Regions from separate parts of the Virgibacillus salarius genome, predicted to be linked through region 2. Evidence: riboswitches for the same ligand, from Rfam matches in the RefSeq annotation. Region 2 holds a riboswitch; each other region holds the start of a gene.

Region 1 (7,011 bases), on a different contig from region 2:
ACAGGCATGATTGTACGCGGTGTGAAAAGACTACCCATCCTTCTTAATCATTAAAGTAATTAGCGTTTCGTAGTGAAAAAGGATAAAACGTATGGGAGGCAATCGAGTGAGAGGGAAAGCGAAGTACAGCATTTTCCCTCTCACCAACGTTTTTTTATAATCATGCTTTTATTAATCTTTTTCCTGTTAATTCCCTCTTTGTAGTGAGCATTTAAATTGGATCCATTTCTCACCGATAATGATGTAATAAGTTATCTTTGAATCTATTCCTTATAAAACTTATACTTACCGTAGATCGCTATAGAAAGGATGATTCATATGGGACAAGTTATCAAAGGTAAAGTTGCCTACATTACAGGTGCTAGTAGTGGTATTGGACGAACTACTGCTCTCGTATTAGCAAAAGAGGGAGTCCATGTTGGCCTAATCGCCCGCACAAAAAGCAAGCTAGAAGAAGTTGCAAAGGAAGCAGCAGCCCATGGTGTTAAAGCAAGCTTTGCTACTGCTGATATAGCTAATCTAGAAGAAGTTGAGCAAGCGATTGATTACTTACAAAAAGAAATTGGCTCAGCAGATATACTTATAAATAATGCTGGTATTGGAGCATACGGTGCTTTTCTAGAGATGGACCCAGTAACATGGAAGCATACTTTCGAGGTTAATGTTTTTGGAACATACCACGTTACACGTGCTGTCTTGCCACAAATGGTTGAAAAGAATCAAGGAGACATTATTACTATTTCTTCTAGTAATGGACTAAAAGGCACAGCAGGTTCTACCTCCTATAGTGGATCTAAATTTGCTATTCAAGGTATGACAGAAGCACTAATGCAGGAAGTTCGTAAAAACAATATTCGCGTGTTCACGATGAATCCAAGTCTTGTTGCTACAGAACTTGCCTTCGGAGACCAATTAGCAGAAAAAAATGAGGATAAGTATATGCAGCCTGAAGATCTAGCGGAATATATGGTCGCTCAACTAAAACTACATCCTCGTATTTTCATTAAACAATCTTTACAATGGGCAACAAACCCATTTTAAGATAAGTTGTATAGGTCCACTTTTAAAATTAACAAAGCAGAAGCCCCATCCCTTGGTCTTCTGCTTTCACTTACTTTATAAGTGTATTAGATTAGTAACCTCACCCTTCAACTATCTACATAGCAATATTAAACCATGTATCCTTATTTCATGACAGAAGATCTGTGGATAGCAGATGGAACAGTAGTAGCCCCATTCCATAACGCTTCACGATCCTCTTCCTAATACTAGCTATAATCGGATAATACTATGACCAACGTTTGCTTGATCACCTGTCTTATAATATTTCCTTTTATTCCCTCCACTGGCTTCCGCCGTCATATTCTACTTTATAGAGAAAAAACTTCATCCAGTGTACCACCTTAAAAACTACGCGCCAATATAGCGCTGATATAATTGCTTGGCAGTATTCACATCGCTAACGCCATGTATTAAGGTTCTGCCATCTTGAAACACGACAAAACGAACATCGTCAATTTCAAAAATGAGGACTTCACCATTATCTCTAATTTTATCCGTAAGGTTACCGATCTCTTTCACTAAATTAGAAACTGATAAACTCCCTTTTTCTCCTGGTCTTACTTGTACCGTATCTCTTCCACAAAGCATAGCCGTTTTCAACCCTTTTTCCTTGGTTAAATAAGGATAAATTGCTGATTGAGAACAAGATGAACAAATGGGATCTACTAACCTACTTACATTAATCGCACTATATGACCGTCCCCATATATCGACTTGTACTAACTCCGGAGATGTACCATTATCTGTTAAGTATTTTAAGCACTCCGTTGTCTGATAGGCAGCTGTCACCTGTACCGCAGGAGAAATAATTCCAACCGTATCACAGGTTTTCCCTTCCTGAGGAAGGTGATCAATTAAACATTGTAAACAAGGAGTTTTTCCAGGAATAATGGTAAGTGCGATGGCAGTACTCTGTAAGCAGCCACCATATGCCCAAGGTTTACGATGTTTTGCTAACACATCATTCATTACAAAACGCGTTTGAAAATTATCTGTTCCATCAATAACAAAATCGGCATCTTGTACTATTTTCTCTCCATTCTCCTCAGAAAACTCTTCTACAATTCCCGTAATCTCCACTTCCGGATTAATCGCTTTTAATCTTCGTTGAGCTGCTTTTGCCTTCGTTCGATTCTGTCTCGCATCATCTTCTGTATAAAGCTGCTGACGCTGAAGATTACTAAGTTCGATATAATCGCGATCAACCAGCGTCAGCTTACCTATTCCTGCTCGAACAAGCATTTCCGCATTTGCACTTCCTAATGCTCCAGCGCCAATTACGACAACATGTTTGGTCACTAATTGGCGCTGGCCAGTCTGTCCAATTGGGGCAAAGCGTTCCTGGCGAGCATACCGTCCTGTTATCATTCAATCATCGCCGTCTCTGGACTACTCTTCATTCCGTACATTCGTTTGGGAATACGGCCTGCTTTATATCCTAATCGTCCAGATTGTACAGCCAACCTCATCGCTTCCGCCATTTGAATTGGATCTTTTGCGCCAGATACAGCTGTATTTAATAAAACCCCATCTGCTCCAAGCTCCATGGCATAAGCGGCATCACTCGGAGAACCAATCCCTGCATCGACAATTACGGGGATGTCGGATTGTTCGATAATAAATTGCAAATTCATTGTATTAATAATGCCTTGACCCGATCCAATTGGTGAAGCCCCTGGCATAATTGCATGTACACCTGCTTCTTCCAATCGTTTTGCTAATACAACATCATCAGAGGTATAGGTTAATACAGTGAAGCCCTCCTCTAGCAGTTGTACTGAAGCTTTCATCGTTTCAAAAGGATCAGGCAGCAAGGTTTTCTCACAACCGATAACTTCCACTTTAATCATGTCACATAAACCTGTAGCCTTAGCTAAACGGGCAATTCTTACCGCCTCATTTGCTGTCTTAGCGCCAGCAGTATTTGGTAGTAAATCATATTGCTGCAAATCTAATTCTTCTAACAGATTCGGCTCGTTTTCATCAAATATGTTCATTCTCCTGACGGCAAAGGTTAATATTTCTGTTTTGGATGCTATCACCGCCTTCTTTTGACTTTGAAATGTCGGGTACTTTCCAGTACCTAGCATCAGTCGGGAATGAAATGATTTTTCGCCAATTGTTAACATGACTTATCCTCCTCCTACAAAATGAACAATTTCAATAGTATCCCCATTAGTTAATATTGTTTCGTCATACACTGTTTTATTAATAATTTGTTGATTCTGTTCGACTATCGCGAGTTTCGCTTGAATGTTAAAGCTTTTTAGTAACTCGCCAATAATTGAATCCTTAGCTACCTCCACCTGACGTCCGTTCACGTGTATCTGCATATGTGATCCCCCCTTTCCTGAAACGATTTGGTGTAAAAAGACGCTGGATCGATGATGGTACATAACGCTTTAAGACCATATCACTAACTAGTTTCCCTGTAGCAGGAGCAAGAAGAATACCATTTCGATAATGTCCGGTTGCAAAATACAAATGGGGAATCTCAGGATGTTCTCCAATAATTGGCTTACCATCTTTGGTGCCCGGACGAACACCAGTCCAACAGCTATGCAGTTCTTCCTGCTTAAACGATGGGAACAACTTCAATAAGTGATTCATTAATTCAAAAATGCCACCTGTTGACGTATAACTATTGCTATCATCATGATAGCTAGTTGCACCAATAATATAGCGTCCGTCTCGTTTTGGTACCAAATACAGATTGTGAAAGAATAACGTCTGCTGAATAGATTGAATGCTTGGCTTTATGGCAAAGCATTCTCCTTTTGTTGGGACCATTGGATTCATTAATCCTGTCGCTTCAAACCACCTCCCACTTTTTACACCTGCCGCTACAACAACATGATCAGCTGAGATAACATCGTTATCGATTTGAATATGAAAAACATCATGGTCATGGACTATTTCTCCAACTTGACAATTCTCGATCAACTGACCTCCCATTGATAAAGATGCCTGTTTAAAAGCTTCACACACTTTCAATGGTTCTACATGTCCATCTCGCCGCATATATAATCCCCCTACTGCCTGGGATAAAGCTGATGTTCGTTGCCTAATCCCTTCCGCATCCAACCATTCTAAGCCTTCAAATGCATTTTGTTTTGCTCGCAGTCTTTGCTTCTGTTCTTCATTCGTAGCTATCTCGAGCATACCGTTGGTGGAAAGCTGAATATCAATCCCTGATAACGAAAATAGTTCTTTGCTTAGAGATGCATACATATTTCTACTTGCTTGGCAAAATTGATAATACGTACCTTCCTGATCATTTTCTGTGTGTACACCAAGCATGCCCGCAGCAGCTTGTGTAGCTTTTCTTCCACTTCTACCTTGTTCAATTACCGTCGTTACAACCCTACTTTTACTTAAATAGTAAGCAATGGATTGCCCAATAACGCCTCCACCTATAACCACTACATCAACGTGTCTCTTCATATCGATTCACCTCCTTTCGAAACGATTGCACTGCCTGCAGTGGATTATTTTGACTAAAAACACCTGACATTACAGCAATCCCACTTGCCTTCGCTTGATAAATATCCGTTACCTTTGCGCTTGTGATTCCACCGATTGCATAAACGGGAATGCTCACCTCTTTTGCAACTGCTGCTAATTTCTCTACTCCTTTTGGTTTCACCCCTTTCTTGCTCGCTGTCGAAAAGACATGACCATACAAAATATACGTAGCACCTAGCTGCTCCGCTCTCTTAGCTACTTCGTTGGAGTGCGTCGATACCCCTACTTGTAAACCGGGGGATTGTTTTCGGAGATCGTGTACCTCTTGTATTCGCTTTTCTGAAAGGTGAAGTGTCTTCACATTCGTTTCACCAGGTAGTGTTGTATGGCCATGAATAATTAGTTTTTCTTCCGGAACTCCTTGTGCAAGCACACGTTGAATGAACAAAGAATAGTCCTGCTCGGTCATTTGTTTTTCTCGTAGAATGACAGCATCAAGATAGGGAATAATACTCGCTATTGTCTGGATAAGGTATTTCTCCTCCTGTTCACCGGTAGTCACCGCAATTAGTTTCATCACTTCCTCTCCTTTTCTACAAAAAAATGCCACTTTTCCAGCAAAGGAAAAGTGGCATGAATCTATAACGATATCCTAAAAAAGGTATATGTCGCTGATACACACTACTCCTGTCACTTTCCTCCGCTGGTTCTTACTCCAGTTCAGGTTCAAAGGGTCTCCATGTCACACATAGATCTCAGCCATTACGTAAAGGCACCCCTAGTGAAGCGTAATTTAATTATTCAATATGCATTTGTCTATAAAATACATGATTTTGGACTATTCGTCTACCAAAAATGAACAATTTTCTATTTTTTTGCCATTCTCTACTAACAAAAGAGCTGACCTAATGAGCCAGCCCCTTAACATCTCTTTTATTTGGTATAGCGTTTAACTTCATCAATCTTTTGTTCTTTTGCAAGTTCACGAGTTGCGCGTGGCGCGGTCCAAAATGTGGTTAACATGAGTAACGATACAGGAACAGCCGTCACCACAATAAAGGATTGTAGCGATCCAACACTATCCTCGCCAATAGTGATGAGTACAGTTGCGACAAGTCCCATAAGAATTGCCCAGAACACACGCAGGAATTTCGATGGGTCTCCATTACCTGTAATCGCCATCGAGATGGTTAATGACATCGAATCGGTTGTCGTTAATACAAACACAATAGTTGCTACTAAAAAGAAGAAACCGATAATCGTACCAAGTGGCAATTGTTCTGCGATAGCAATCATAGCTGCTGGAGGTCCAGCACTATTTAAAGCTTCAGATACGGCACCAGGGTTATTCATTTCAGCAAAAATCCCTGTGCCACCAACAACTGTAAACCAGAACGTCGTTACCACAGGTGCAATTACCGCAACAGCAGTTACAAGCTCTCGAATTGTGCGACCACGAGAAATACGACTAACAAACATCGCCATCATTGGACCATAGCCAATGAACCAAGCAAAGAAAAAAACGGTCCATAAGCCAAGCCAAGCTCCATCTCCACGGAAGGTGTTTAAGGTTAGGAAGTCTTGGACATATAATCCAAATGATTGCAAATAGGAATCAAAAATAAATAATGCTGGACCTAGAATAATCACAGCAACCATTAAACAAACTGCGAGAATAATATTATAGCTGCTTAAAATTTGGATTCCTTTATGAATTCCTGTCGCAGCAGAAATCCCAGCTGCTAGAACAATAACGATAACAATAAGACATTGTACAAATAAATTATTTGGTACACCGAACAATGCACTTAATCCATAACCTGCTTGTAATCCAAGGAATCCAATTGGACCAATCGTACCAGCTGCCACTGACACAATCGAAAAGGCATCAACAAACGTACCAAGTGCACTTTTTTTCATAATCTTATCGCCAAAGATCGGATAAAGCATCGATCTTGGCTTTAATGGTGCATTTCGATGATAATGGGAATACATGAATACAATCGTACCTAATGTTCCTAAAATTGCCCATGAGACAAAACCCCAATCGACAAAACTTGCTGCAAGTGCAGGTACTACTGCTTCTGTAGTCCCAGCCTCAATTCCTGAGAAATGTGGTGGGATGGTTAAAAAATGGCTCAACGGTTCTGCCGCTGCCCAAAAAACACCACCTGCCGCTAGCAGCGTACACATAATAATCGAAATCCACTTGAACGTTCCAATCTCAGGCTTTTCTAATTTTCCTAAACGAATTTTCCCAAACTTTGAATACCCAAGTATTAATGCAATGACTAGAGTTCCTACCATTAGAACTTGATATATCGAGCCGAAATAGGTTACCGACCAATTAAACATCGTATTAACTACATAGGTGACCATTTCCTGGTTTATTAATGCAAGAATTACAAAGGCAAGTAGCGCCCCTCCACTTAGAAAAAGAACTGGCTTATCTATGGTTTGATCTTGCTTCTTTCTATTCTTCAA
Region 2 (7,011 bases):
CATATACGAACGTATTCGTCTATGTATCATCACTGCCAACTAATAGGTATATATGATATAGATGAAACGAAAAGAAATGAAATAGCTAAAAAATACAGTATTAAGCCTTTCCCATCATTGGATAATCTCTTAAAAGAAGTTGACGCTGTTAGTATAGCTGTCCCAACTAAGTTTCATTATGATATTGGTTTAAAGTGTATTGATAATAAAGTACACATGTTATTAGAAAAACCTATGACCAGTACAGTAGAACAAGCAAAAGATTTGCTTTATAAATCTTTAAAATCAGGGGTCATACTTCAAGTTGGCCACATTGAGCTTTTTAATCCCGTAATTCAGGAACTTCTAAAGGTATTAGAAAATAAAAAAATAATTGGCATTGAATTTCAGCGTATGAGCCCCTACCATAAAAGAATTAAAAATATCGATGTTGTAGAGGATTTAATGATTCATGATCTTTATATTTTGCAAGAGATTCTTAAGGATAAACTCATGGAAGTTAAGGCGTTAGGAAAAATAATTGACGGTACAATTAAGCATGCTGTGGTCATTGCCAAGTCTTCACAAGAGACAATCGTAAAGCTGTCAGCTAGTTTTAAATCTAAAAATAAAATTAGAACCATACAAATTCTCGCTGAAGATGCTTTTATAGACGTCAATTTATTAAAAAAAGAAATCAACATACGAAGCTCTATTCTCACCAAAACTATTAAGGTGGATGATTCTATACATCCACTACAAGTACAACTAACTGATTTCATAAATTGTATCAATCTTAAAAGAGAGCCTTCCGTAACTGGGAATGCAGGGATAAGAGCATTATTAATCACTAATAGCATTACTAATGAAATTAACAATGAGTAATAACAGATGTTCAACTTACAGATACAATTCTATATATAGGAAATATTAAAGTTAGTGCATTACTATGAATTACCATTACAATTTTATATAACCAAGGCTGAAACCAGTAATTGTAACAAGTTTTAAAACAACTTCAAGTAACTAGTTACCTATATTTCATAGGTAACTGGTTCTTCGATTTGTTTGAATTCTGATATCTTAATTATGTCTGATTCATCCTTTTGGTAGAGTTGGCAATTATTCCAGTGTATACAATACAAATTGTTTTTGATCACCATTAAAACAGTGAGCTATTACCTGTGACGACTAAGAAACTGATCTTGAAATTATAATCCCTATTTTGCCGTTGATCTCAAACGATTTTCTTCGTAAGAATATATTTATCAAATGCTATGTAACCGAAGATATTCTCCATTTTAAACCACTTTTTCAAGTTATTTAACTCCTGCTGAAGAATTAATTTCTTAGTGGACTTAATTCTGTAGCAAAAATTTAATACATTTAATTAGTAAATTATATATGCGAGGTTCCTTCACACTATTCAATTAATCTGTCATTTTTACAAATTGAAGAACTAATTCAAGGTTTGTCCAGCAAGTGCGTATTTTAAGAGGAATACATATATTGGACGTTTCTATAATTGTTTTTTAATGGGACCTTTTATTCTCTCTCTACATTCCATACCGTTAAACTATAATAACAGGTATAATCCTTCAAAAAGAAGAAGAATCATACCTGTTTTCGCATTTGAAGATTGAACAAAACTAAATGTTAGATTATGCTACGTAAATCGCACGAAATTAATAGCATTCAAAGATATATAAATTTTTTCAGTTCCATAACCATTACTAACATCAATAACAAGTACTAATTGTGATGTCACGTTCGAAAGAATACCTTCTATTAAATTACTATCTGTAGCTACTTCAACATTAGAACCTACACGTGTATTCAATTCAGCAGAAAAAGTATATAAAAACATCGTTATTCCTCCTTTATAATTCAGTAATCAACTCAATTTTATTTATTCGAATCAATGTTTGTTCTCCTGTATTTTCAATTAAGACAACATAGTCAGATCTAACCTTCAAAAGAGTCCCTGTTACTGTTCCAAAAGGAGTAGTGATCTCTATCTGTTCGTTCACCAAACTCTGAAGTAATTCTCTAATCGTAGAGGGAGTGCTTACCATTTTATCTTCACCCTTTCTTTAATATATCTCTATTTACCCTATGCTAAATTCATCTTGTCGTAAGGGCATTTATTTCCAAATAACATAAATTCAACAAATATCATATAACTATAAATAAAACTTAATAGACTGCTATCTTTAAGTGATATTAAAATTACGCGTTTATAAAAATAACTCTGTAGGTTAATACGCTATATTCTTTTTCCCATGACAAATAACAATATATTTGTTATGCTTGATTCAGTTAGTTGCTGAAAGCATAATTAAATTCACAAGTTACTTAACTACTAGGGGTGCCCAATATGTGGGCTGAGAGGAAACACGTGACGTTTCTAACTCTTATGGACCTGATCTGGTTAATACCAGCGGAGGGAAGTAGTAGACGCAACGTCTTTCTATTTTCTTACACAAAGCCAGGTCCATGGAGGATCTGGTTTTTTTCATAAGAACAGAGTGGATGTATATTATGCTTTGCTGTCTACCTTTAGCATCCATAGCTACTGGGGAGAGGCGTGTAGGACGTAAGCTATACCGCATATTGTCGGTAATTCCTATTGTTGTCCTATGCTCACTTTTTATAGAAAGGAGGGAATAAGTGAGAAGAACGCACGTATTAACATTGATGGCAATTTTCGTAGCAATTGGAACATTAGGAGCACAATTCTTATGGTTTCCTGCTGGAATTGCTAAAGCGTATCCAGTGCAGCACGCAGTAAATGTAATGGCGGCAGTAATACTGGGACCTGGTCCAGCCGTAGTCATAGCTTTTATGATTGGAATTTTACGAAATATGCTGGGGATTGGTACATTACTTGCTTTTCCGGGAGCAATGGTTGGTGCTTTCCTTGCTGGGCTTTTTTATCAGTGGTTTGGTAGAAAGCTGTGGGCTGTGATCGGAGAAAGCATTGGTACTGGTATTATCGGATCATTCATAGCGGTTCCATTTGCTAAATTGTTTATGGACAGTGCTGCTGGCGCTTTCATTTTCATGCCATCGTTTTTGGTAAGTAGCATAACTGGCGCATTTATTGGCTGGTTCATTTTATTACGAGTAAAGCAAGAAGATACGATACGCGTACAAGGAAACTACTAGGGGCGCTTTGTTGCTGAGATAAGGACTTTTCCTTTGTCCCTTTGAACCTGATCTGGATAATACCAGCGCAGGAAAGTAGTGGGGAACATATTATTATCCTCTATTTATCTACTTTTACACCTCTAGTGGCTTCCCATAATAGAAGGAGGCTAAATATGAATTTCACTGATCAATTAAGAGAAGAAAACAATGATATTTTCCAGCTTATTTTTAATCATCCCTTTGTTCAGGGGATAGGGACTGGCGAGATTTCTAAAGATGCGCTCGCACATTATATTAAAGCGGACTTTGAATACTTAAATGCCTTTATGCAAATTTATGGAATAGCGCTATCCAAATCAAAGAAACGTGATGATATTGCTTATTTCTTTGATCAAATAAATTTTATATTAAACGATGAAATCCACCCACATCATAACTTCTGCAATCATATCGGTGTGGACTATGCGTCCTTACAAGGACACCCTTTGCCACCTACTGCAGATCATTACATTAAACATATGATGTATCATGCACAAATGGGAACGTCTAGTGAGATACTAGGAGCTCTACTTCCATGCCCTTGGACATACTTAGAAATTGGTAGGGAATTAATGGAGCAGTATAATCCTAATAAAGATCACCCTTTTTACGATTGGATTAGTTTCTATGCAAGTGGTGATGTAGATAATACCACCTTTGAATTGAGAAAACGGTTGGATATACTTGCAGAAAATGCTGCCAAGGATGAAAAAGATCTCATTAGAGAAGCTTTTCGAAAAAGCTGCCAGCTGGAGCTTAAATTCTGGGAAATGGCCTACACATGTGAATCATGGCCAAACGCAGAAAAGGTGAACAGCTAATGGCTAGCATACCTTGCGCGCTGACTATTGCTGGAACAGATCCGAGTGGCGGTGCTGGCATACAGGCAGACCTAAAAACATTTCAAGAACTAACCGTATATGGAATGTCTGTAATCACCTCTGTTGTGGCACAAAATACAACCGGTGTGCAAAACGTACACCATCTACCTGTTACGATGATAAATGAGCAACTAAACTCAGTTATATCAGATATGCCTGTGCATAGCATAAAAACAGGTATGATTGCGAACAAAGATATGATGCAGGTTATTGCAGAGCACTTGTCCAAATCAGTTGTGAACTATGTCATGGACCCTGTCATGGTTGCAACTAGTGGCGATCCATTAATATCGGAAGATGCTCGATCGTTTCTCAAACAGCAGCTATTACCATTAGCGACTGTAGTTACTCCTAATATTCCTGAAGCACAGTATATTACAGGACAATCTATTGATAATACAAGTGATTTGCAAGAAGCGGCTTTCGAGATCGTCAAAAGCTTTGGAGCACGCGCAGCACTTGTTAAAGGTGGCCACCTGCAAGGTAAAGCCGTCGACTATTTATATGATGGGAATAAGCTTTACACGTTCGAAGCAGAGCGGTTTCAAACAAAGAATACACATGGTACAGGTTGTACGTATTCAGCGGCAATTACTGCTCATCTAAGTAAAGGTCTACCACTTTACGAAGCTGTAAAGCAGGCGAAACAGTATGTAACAGCTGCTATTCAATACTCCTTTTCACTTGGTGCCGGTAACGGACCTACAAATCATTGGGCGGTACGCAAAGAAAGGGTGGAACAATGACACAATCCATTATTCAAGCAGTTAGAGAACAAAAACCATTGATCCATAACTTAACCAATGAAGTAGTCATGAATTTTACAGCTAATGGTCTGTTAGCCTTTGGTGGAGCACCGATAATGGCAAAAGCAGAACAAGAGGCTAAAGAAATGGCTACCGCTGCGAATGGTGTACTTATTAATATTGGTACAACAACTTTAAACGAGCTATCAGCTATGAAACTAGCAGGAATAGCCGCAAATAAAAAAGGTATCCCTGTCGTACTTGACCCAGTTGGCGTAGCGGCTACAACCTTTCGCCAAGAAGCTGTAAAGCATTTGCTACACGAAGTACAGTTTACCGCAATCAAAGGTAATGCTGGTGAAATGGCACAGCTTGTGGAGATCCCTTGGAAAACAAAAGGTGTTGAGTCAATTGGGGACGGTAATCTAGAAGAAATTGCCGTTAAAGTTGCCAAAGCCTATCATACAACTGCTGTAGTTACTGGTGAGACGGATGTAATTTACAGTGAAGGGAAAATAATTCACAACACGACTGGTCATGTATGGCTAGAAAAAATTACTGGTGCAGGCTGCTTATTAGGAGCTATTCTAACTGCATGCTTAACAACTAATCATGCTCTAGAAGCTAAGGCATTGGCAGCAGTACAGTTTTATGGACTTGCTGCTGAACACGCGGCTTCTCAAGAATATGTGCTTGGTCCTGGAAGCTTCTTACCAGCATTTATAGACGCCCTTTCCAAAGACTTAGATCAATTGAAAGGAGTTAATTAATCTTTGCAGCTAAAGGATGCTCTAAGAAAATACTTTATTATGGGTAGTCAGAACTGCCATAACGATCCAAAGCATATTTTGGAACAAGCAGTAAAAGCTGGTATAACAGCATTTCAATTTAGAGAAAAAGGAAACGGGTCATTAACTGGTTATAAAAAATTTATTTTAGGAAAACAACTTCGGAATATCTGTCAAAACTATCGTATACCTTTCTTCGTTAACGATGACATAGAACTTGCTGAAATATTAGATGCAGATGGTATCCATGTTGGTCAGGATGATGTATCTGCTCTGGAATTACGTAGGCGTTTTCCAAATAAATGGGTCGGCCTTTCTGTATCAAATAAAACAGAATTAGTAAATAGTCCCATTTCCTCTGTTGACTATTTAGGAGTGGGGCCAATATTTTCTACTACAACAAAAGAGGATGCTAAATCAGCGATTGGACCGAATTGGATAAAAGATATCAAACAAGCTTATCCCTCCCTGCCAATTGTGGGTATAGGTGGTATCACTACAGACAATGCAGCTTCTGTTATCCAAGCGGGAGCGGATGGGGTTGCGATCATATCCGCTATAACCCTTGCAGAAGATATTAATAAAGCTGTTCTACAATTATAGTAGTAACAATCTATATTCAAAGAGTGCAGAAATAGCACACAAAACAATTAAAGCTGTGCCCAATAAAAAACAATCGGCACAGCTTTTTTTACGCTTGCTTTTTCGTCAATCCTGCGACTCTTTATACGAATAAAAGCAAAGCGCCCAATTAGAAACGTAGCGACTGGAGCGAGAGAAAGAATCATGGTGAGCTTCCGAGCCAATAATGACTTAGATTAGAGCGATTCGTGAAGTCGCATCGTTTCTGGTCGCTGAAGCTGGCCGCGGCTCAACACGCCCATATTTATCCACTTGAATAAAAAGAACCCGTAGCTCCAAGCTACAGGCTCATCAACATAAATCTATAGTTCATATCGCTTACAATGGTGTTTACTCCCCGCTTTACACCCATTCACACCGGAATCTGGTGACACTGCTGCCGATGCTGAAATAGACGAGAAAAGAAGCATGGTAAGAATGGAACTACCCAGCAATAACTTTTTCATTGTTTTATCACTACTCCTTTTATAATAATCTATCTACATTTTACTATACACTGTCACTCTCTAATTGTATATAAAAATCAGAATTTTGGTAATATAGTAGCAATCCTATTACATAAAGTAGCCTTTAGAACTACCATAACGACTGAAGGGAATAAGCACATAGCTCTATAGATAATAAACTGTTCGTAAAAACTTCAGCATGATTAACCGAAAAGAGACTGAAGCATTCCTGCCTCCTTCTATTTATTGAAGATTATCAGCATAGGCAGTCATCGCATCTCGCATGAATACAGCTAAACCATTACCATATTGATCGATATTTTTTGTGAAACGTTCATCA
Region 3 (7,011 bases), on a different contig from region 2:
AGTGAGGATTTAGTTGATGTAGCATATGTGTTAGAAGAGTTTAGAAATCATGCAAAAGAACAATTGGTGCGAGATCAAGAGGTTCTTATCAATGATCTGGCAATTGATGGATATCACGCTTGGGGACAAATGTACGATGTGATTATAGGAAATATGAGTGTAGATATGGTAGAGGATGGGGAAACGAAAAGCTATTCTATTGGGCAGGCTACAAATAAACTAACACACCCAAACCGTTCATATCGTAAGCAAGTGTTTCAACAGCTAGATAAAGCTTGGAAGAATAACGCTAGTTTATTTGGTCAAACATTAAACCACCTAGCTGGCTTTCGTTTACAAACATATAAGCATAGAAATTGGAATGAAGTTTTGCAAGAACCATTGGCTTTGAACCGTATGAGAAAAGAAACATTAGATGCGATGTGGACTGCAATAAAAAAATATAAGCATCCCTTTGTAGAGTATCTTATGAACAAGGCCAAACTACTTGGACTTAACAAACTAAGTATTTATGATGTTGGAGCACCAGTAAACAAAGTGGTTAAGACTTCGTCGTTTGAAGAAGGGGCTGACTTTATTGTCGAACATTTTAATCAGTTTAGTCCCCAAATGGCTGATTTTGCGAAAATGGCCTTTGAAAATAGGTGGATTGAGGCTGAGGATCGTCCAAATAAGCGTCCGGGAGGATTTTGTACAAGTTTCCCTGATAGTAAGCAAACACGCATTTTTATGACTTATTCAGGTACTTCATCTAATATTGCAACGTTAGCTCATGAGTTAGGGCATGCTTATCATCAACATGTAATGAATGATGTAAATGGACTTAATCAACGGTATGCAATGAATGTTGCTGAAACAGCGTCAACATTTGCTGAAATGGTTGTTGCAGATGCGTCGGTAAAAAGCGCACGTTCGATTGCGGAAAAGAAAAGTTTATTAGAGGATAAGATTCAGCGGAGCATTGCTTTTTTTATGAATATACATTCCCGTTTTATCTTTGAAAGGCGTTTTTATGAAGAAAGGAAACAAGGATTAGTGCCAGTGAAAAGATTAAACGATTTGATGATAGAAGCACAGAAAGAGGCATATTGTGATGCATTATCGGAGTATGATCCTAATTTTTGGGCATCTAAATTACATTTTCACATAACAAGGGTGCCATTTTACAATTTCCCTTATACATTTGGTTATCTTTTCAGTCTAGGTATCTATGCAAAAGCACAAGAAAACGAAGATAGTTTTGAAGATGCATATATTTCGCTTTTAAGGGATACTGGTCGCATGAACGTAGAGGATCTTGCTAAAAAACATTTGGATACAGATTTAACTAAGCCTGAATTCTGGGAAGCTGCTATTCAATTATGTGTCAATGATGTTGACGAATATCTTTCGTTGTAACGCTGTTGTGTTTTTACGATATGTCATGTACAATACTTGTAGTAAATAGGCAGTGAAAAGTAGTTTCTTATTTATTCCACATGTAACTGATAGTAAGAACCCCACTTCAAGGAATAAAGTGAAACCATTATTGGTAAGTGGGGGAATCGACTGCCGGTAAATGTCTGATTAGTTTATCTCTCAATCAGAGGTATAAACAAAAACCCCCACTGATTGAAGTTTCACTAAACAGTAAGACAAAAGAAGCAAATATAAGTTAGAAGCCTACAGGGGGAGCCAATTGGCTGAGAGTGAACATAACTGTTCTTACCCTTTGAACCTGTTAGTTAGTACTAGCGTAGGGATGGTGGCTTTTTTGATGGACAGAAAAGTAATGTGAGCAGATTCCCCATCAGGAAGTCTTCCCCTTGGCATTGCTTTTTTTGTATGGATAAGTTACTTAACTGCATAAAAAAGGGGAGGAGAAAGATATGAGGCGCACATTATTTTTAGTAGAAGTAGCCATTTTTGCAGCTTTTGCATTTTTATTGGATTTTATACCATTTTTATCATTTAAGGTTTGGGCTCAAGGTGGCTCCATATCCTTTGCGATGATACCGATTTTTATTGTCGCATTTCGCTGGGGGGTCAAGGGCGGTTTATTAGCTGGATTGCTGTTGGGAGGATTACAATTATTATTTGGGCCAACAGTCTTCGTACCCCTACAAGGGTTCTTAGATTATATTGTTGCGTTTACCGTATTAGGTTTTGCAGGAATTTTTGCAAAACCTGTCCAAGCAGCAGTTAAAGAAGGAAAAACGAAAACAAGCCTATATTATATTGCTGTAGGCGTGTTTTTAGGATCAGCTTTACGCTTTTTAGCCCATTTCACTGGAGGGATTGTATTCTTTGGTGAATTTGCGCCAGAAGGTCAGCCTGTATGGTTATACTCGTTGCTATATAACGGGTCGTACATGTTACCTGGCTTTATATTAAGTACGGTTCTTGTGTTCTTTTTATTTCAAAAACAACCACGTACACTATTACGTATGTCCGCTTAATCTAGGAGTTTTCCTCATAATAAATATACGAAGATTAGTGGGTAGTTATTGACTCGAGGATTTTGCCCACTATTTTCTATTTAGTAGTTTAGAGTTATAGTGAGAGGTGAAATCAAGCTTAATCAATTGCGGCAATTATTATCGAGACTGATAAAATGATTATTCAGAGTAAGAAATATTTTGTTTTTTCCCAAGCTCTTTATTATCTTTATTTCATAACAAAAGCGCATTAGAAACGTAGCGACTGGAGCTAGTCAGCTCGTAGGGCGGGCGATTGTGAAGTCACATCGTTTCTGGGCGCTGGAGCTGGACGCGGCTCAACACGCCCCTATTTATCCAAATGGGTAAATTTTATATTTTCTTCCTAGACTATGAGAAAAGCTGCTTCACCCAATTAGAATTGGTGAAACAGCATTGATAACTTGCCTATCATAAGCAAGTTATCTTTTTCTTACTGACAGATTAAAACGTTTAATTATGAAAAACTACTGTATAGTAGAGATTTATGCTTTTATTGTAAATACCTATTAACTTCCTCATGGTTAGTTACAATCAAGAGTACTTTTCCTTCATCCATATCTTCCTCATAGTTTTCAGCTTCTGCTTGAGAGAATCCTATTTCGGTTAATTTCGTTCTTAGTTCATCACCTTGTGTACTAAAAAGATTACCAACGGCATGTCCAATATCCATTTCCCTTATTCCTATGGTATTCGCATCCGCACCATCAGCTATTCGGTTTGTTCGATCATCATCATGGGATAAAACATACACATCTTCTTTATGAATACCTTTATCCTTTAGTATTTGAATAGCTTCCTTTAATTGCTGATCATTTGTATATTCTTTTATAAATGGTTTCATTAAAATTACCTCCTTATCAATCTTTCATTATTATCATACCCAACGCTAGAAGAACTAAACATGTACGAATTGCATAGGCTATAGCACATCCATTGGAGAGGAAGAGGTTGGCGTGGAGCTTTCAATATCCCATATTTTATATGGTTTGTTTACCTTACTAATTATAGGCACAATGGTCATGCGGAAGGGGATCGTATTACCAACGTTATTTGGTACATTTATTATTGCGTGGGTTTATAAAGGTAGTCTAATTGCTGGATTTACCGCAATATTTCATGCAAATCTTGTAGCAGCACAAGAACTATTTAGTATTTTTTTAATCATCACCTTTATGCTCGCGTTATTAAATTCATTACGTGATTTAGGTGCAGATAAACGAATGATTCAGCCAATACAAAAAATAATGGTAAATGGTCATATATCTTATTTTGTTTTAGTTATTGCTACCTATTTGATATCTCTATTCTTTTGGCCAACACCAGCAGTACCCCTAATATGTGCGCTTTTGGTACCCGCTGCAATCCGAGCAGGTCTACCAGCAATTACGGCTGCAGTAGCAATAGCAATAGCTGGTCAAGGAATGGCACTTTCCTCTGATTATATTGTGCAAGTTGCCCCCAATTTATCTGCTACCTCAGCAGGAGTAGAAACAGCTGTGGTTGCCGATCAAGCACTTATTTTGTCACTTATAACAGGTGGTATTGCTATTATGCTTGCTTATATAATGTATCGAAAAACAATTCGATCGAAGGAGGATGTGCGAAACAACATAGAACTTGAAAACATTCAAACAACAAAGGAGTATACACAAAGTCAACATACGAATGAACTACGTGTATGGAGTAAATTATTTGCTATTCTTGTTCCTCTGGCATTAACTGGCGTCGTTAGCTACATGGTTTATGAAAAGCTTAATACAGGAAGAATGAGCGGATTAGAAGGAGGAGATGGAGCAGCATTTATTGGTGGTGTTGCAGTTATCTTGCTATTATTATCAACCATTGCATTTCGTAGGCAGCATGCGCTCGATTATATAACAACACATATAACAGATGGATTTGTTTTTGCTTTTAAGGCAATGGGTCCGGTTATTCCAATTGCTGGATTTTTCTTTTTAGGTAGTTCAGACTTTGCAGGAGCTATTTTAGGTATGGAGGAGCGTTCACCTGCATTCCTATTTGATCTCGTTCAATCGACTCAGGAATATCTTCCACAAAGTGCATTGTTAGCCGGATTCAGCGTTTTGCTTATTGGTATTATTACAGGGCTTGATGGCTCTGGTTTTTCAGGGCTTCCACTTACTGGTTCTCTAGCGGCATCATTACAAAACGGTTCCATTGATGCAACCACCCTTGCAGCAATAGGGCAAATGGGTTCGATATGGACTGGTGGTGGTACGCTCGTTGCATGGTCTTCTTTAATCGCTATCGCTGGTTTTTGTGGTGTATCGGTAATGGAATTAGTACGTAAAAACTTTATACCTGTTATCGTAGGATTAGTCATTACAACAATTGTAGCGGTAGTTATTTTATCCCGCATATAACTGGCAGTAAGCCCTCACTTCAAGCAATAAGGTGAAACCAAATGGATAAGTGGGGGGGCAACTGCCAGTAAATGTCCGATTGGTTCACCTAACAATCAGTAGGGGATAAACAACCTCCCCACGGATTGAAGTTTCACGTTTTATAAATTGTATGAATGGACTCAAATAAAAAGGTGGTCCCTTATTAAATATCCTTCCTGTATAAATAAGGGATTACCTTTTAAACCATACATAAGGGTCAATGAATCATGTAAAAGCAGAAAGACAGTACTAAAATAAAGCGTATTCACATATTCTCATACAGATACGTCTTTAAAAAATTACGTGCTAAAATTGGACGGGTCTTTATTTGATAAAGGGAGGGATAAAGAAGTGTCAGGTATTTTAGTTGCATTAATAGGTATGATCGTTTTTGCATTAGGTTATCGCTACTATTCGCGTTTTGTAGCGGAAAAAATTTTTAAACTTGATCCAACCTATGTGACACCAGCACATCGTTACAGTGATGGAGTGGACTTTGTTCCTACAAATAAATTCGTACTATGGGGGCATCATTTTACTTCGGTTGCTGGTGCTGCACCAATATTGGGTCCGGCAATTGCCGTTTATTGGGGATGGCTGCCAGCTTTCCTGTGGGTAATACTTGGAACTGTATTTGCTGCGGGTGTGCATGATTTTGGAACATTGGTCTTGTCAGTGCGAAATAAAGGTCAATCTGTAGGTACATTAGCACATCGTTTAATTGGTCAACGAGCGAAGATACTGTTTTTATTTATCATTTTAATTCTAGTGTTAATGGTCAATGCGGTATTTGCATGGGTAATTTCAAATTTATTTATATCTTACCCAGCAAGTGTGCTTCCTGTATTTATTCAAATCCCATTAGCTATCTGGATCGGTTATGCTGTATATAAACGAAACAGAAAAATGCTTATTCCATCCGTGTTAGCATTAGCAATTATGTATTTAACTGCAATTGTTGCTAGTAAGGTAGAATTTCTTCAAATTGATCTCGTTCATTATATGGGTGGTGAAGCTGGAGCTGGTTTATTTGGTTTAGGAGCGGTTTCTTCGGCATTTCTGATTTGGATCGTCATTTTGATGATTTATGTCTATATTGCCTCAACACTTCCGGTTTGGAAATTATTACAGCCACGAGATTTTATTAATTCACATCAGCTTGTAGTGGGACTAGGAATTCTTTACTTAGGATTATTATTTACAAATCCAGAAATAACTGCTCCAGCTACGAATGCTAACCCGGATACACCTTGGCTTCCCTTATTATTTATTACGATAGCATGCGGGGCTATTTCAGGGTTTCATGGACTTGTTTCATCAGGAACATCGTCAAAGCAATTGAATAGGGAAACAGATGCAAGATTTGTAGGCTACTTAGGAGCAGTAGGTGAAGGAATATTAGCATTAGTATCGATTATTGCTGTTGCTACTTTTTTTGCTAGTACCGATGAATTTATGGCTACCTATAGCAGCTTCTCTGATGCCAATGCTTCTGGACTTGCTACCTTTGTTGAAGGGGCCGCTGTTCTGGCAGGGGGACTTGCCATTCCTCCAGATGTAGCAGTTACGATTGTATCGATTATTGTCGTTAGTTTCGCAGCTACGACTTTAGATACTTCTGTTCGACTCATGCGTTACATCATTGCTGAATTAGGTAGTGAGTATAATCTTCCAGTGTTAACACGGACACATGTGGCAACAACTGTGGCAGTTGCATCGAGTGCTGCGCTTGTATTATTACCAGAAGGTCCGAAAGGATTTGGGTCTGGAGGTTATCAACTTTGGCCACTATTTGGTACAGCCAATCAGTTACTGGCAGGGATTAGTTTGATGCTTATCGCAGTTTGGTTGAAACGATTAGGGCGAAACTATGCAGTTGTATTCATACCAATGGTGTTCTTAATGTTTATGACACTTTATGCGATGTTCCAGCAGGTTTTATTTGAATGGTCGTGGTTAGGCTCATCTCCTGATATATTATTATTTATTTTTGGTGCAATTATCTTTATATTTGCACTTTGGATAAGTATAACTGCATTCTCTGTATTGAGAGGAAACGATGGGAAACCATTGGATGATGACAATTAATGAAGGGCGTGTCTTCTATAAAAAATCGCCTAGATTAAAGTAACTGGAATATACGAGAC

Evidence for each region. Region 2 has a riboswitch for thiamine pyrophosphate ahead of tenA (thiaminase II). Riboswitches for the same ligand answer to the same signal wherever they lie in the genome.
Region 1: it holds a riboswitch for thiamine pyrophosphate, as region 2 does, so the genes downstream of both, ABDZ84_RS06750 (thiamine phosphate synthase) here and tenA (thiaminase II) in region 2, are expected to answer to the same signal.
Region 3: it holds a riboswitch for thiamine pyrophosphate, as region 2 does, so the genes downstream of both, thiT (energy-coupled thiamine transporter ThiT) here and tenA (thiaminase II) in region 2, are expected to answer to the same signal.

Annotation. Positions count from the first base shown of each region.
Region 1 covers NZ_BAAACY010000045.1:7,315-14,325, reverse strand. Annotated here, with positions in the region: gene ABDZ84_RS06780 (cytochrome P450 family protein) at 1-54, shown strand, start outside; gene ABDZ84_RS06775 (3-ketoacyl-ACP reductase) at 319-1,041, shown strand; gene ABDZ84_RS06770 (ThiF family adenylyltransferase) at 1,411-2,427, opposite strand; gene ABDZ84_RS06765 (thiazole synthase) at 2,427-3,191, opposite strand; gene thiS (sulfur carrier protein ThiS) at 3,195-3,395, opposite strand; gene thiO (glycine oxidase ThiO) at 3,355-4,506, opposite strand; gene ABDZ84_RS06750 (thiamine phosphate synthase) at 4,490-5,104, opposite strand; TPP riboswitch at 5,206-5,317, opposite strand; gene ABDZ84_RS06745 (BCCT family transporter) at 5,461-7,011, opposite strand.
Region 2 covers NZ_BAAACY010000044.1:2,506-9,516, reverse strand. Annotated here, with positions in the region: gene ABDZ84_RS06575 (Gfo/Idh/MocA family protein) at 1-864, shown strand, start outside; gene ABDZ84_RS06570 (hypothetical protein) at 1,646-1,846, opposite strand; gene ABDZ84_RS06565 (DUF2642 domain-containing protein) at 1,860-2,054, opposite strand; TPP riboswitch at 2,334-2,445, shown strand; gene thiW (energy coupling factor transporter S component ThiW) at 2,650-3,147, shown strand; TPP riboswitch at 3,136-3,238, shown strand; gene tenA (thiaminase II) at 3,303-3,989, shown strand; gene thiD (bifunctional hydroxymethylpyrimidine kinase/phosphomethylpyrimidine kinase) at 3,989-4,795, shown strand; gene thiM (hydroxyethylthiazole kinase) at 4,792-5,565, shown strand; gene thiE (thiamine phosphate synthase) at 5,569-6,186, shown strand; gene ABDZ84_RS06535 (hypothetical protein) at 6,528-6,671, opposite strand; gene ABDZ84_RS06530 (MerR family transcriptional regulator) at 6,915-7,011, opposite strand, start outside.
Region 3 covers NZ_BAAACY010000023.1:6,244-13,254, forward strand. Annotated here, with positions in the region: gene ABDZ84_RS04290 (M3 family oligoendopeptidase) at 1-1,398, shown strand, start outside; TPP riboswitch at 1,658-1,759, shown strand; gene thiT (energy-coupled thiamine transporter ThiT) at 1,869-2,438, shown strand; gene ABDZ84_RS04300 (YflT domain-containing protein) at 2,950-3,300, opposite strand; gene ABDZ84_RS04305 (hypothetical protein) at 3,413-4,843, shown strand; gene ABDZ84_RS04310 (carbon starvation CstA family protein) at 5,216-6,952, shown strand.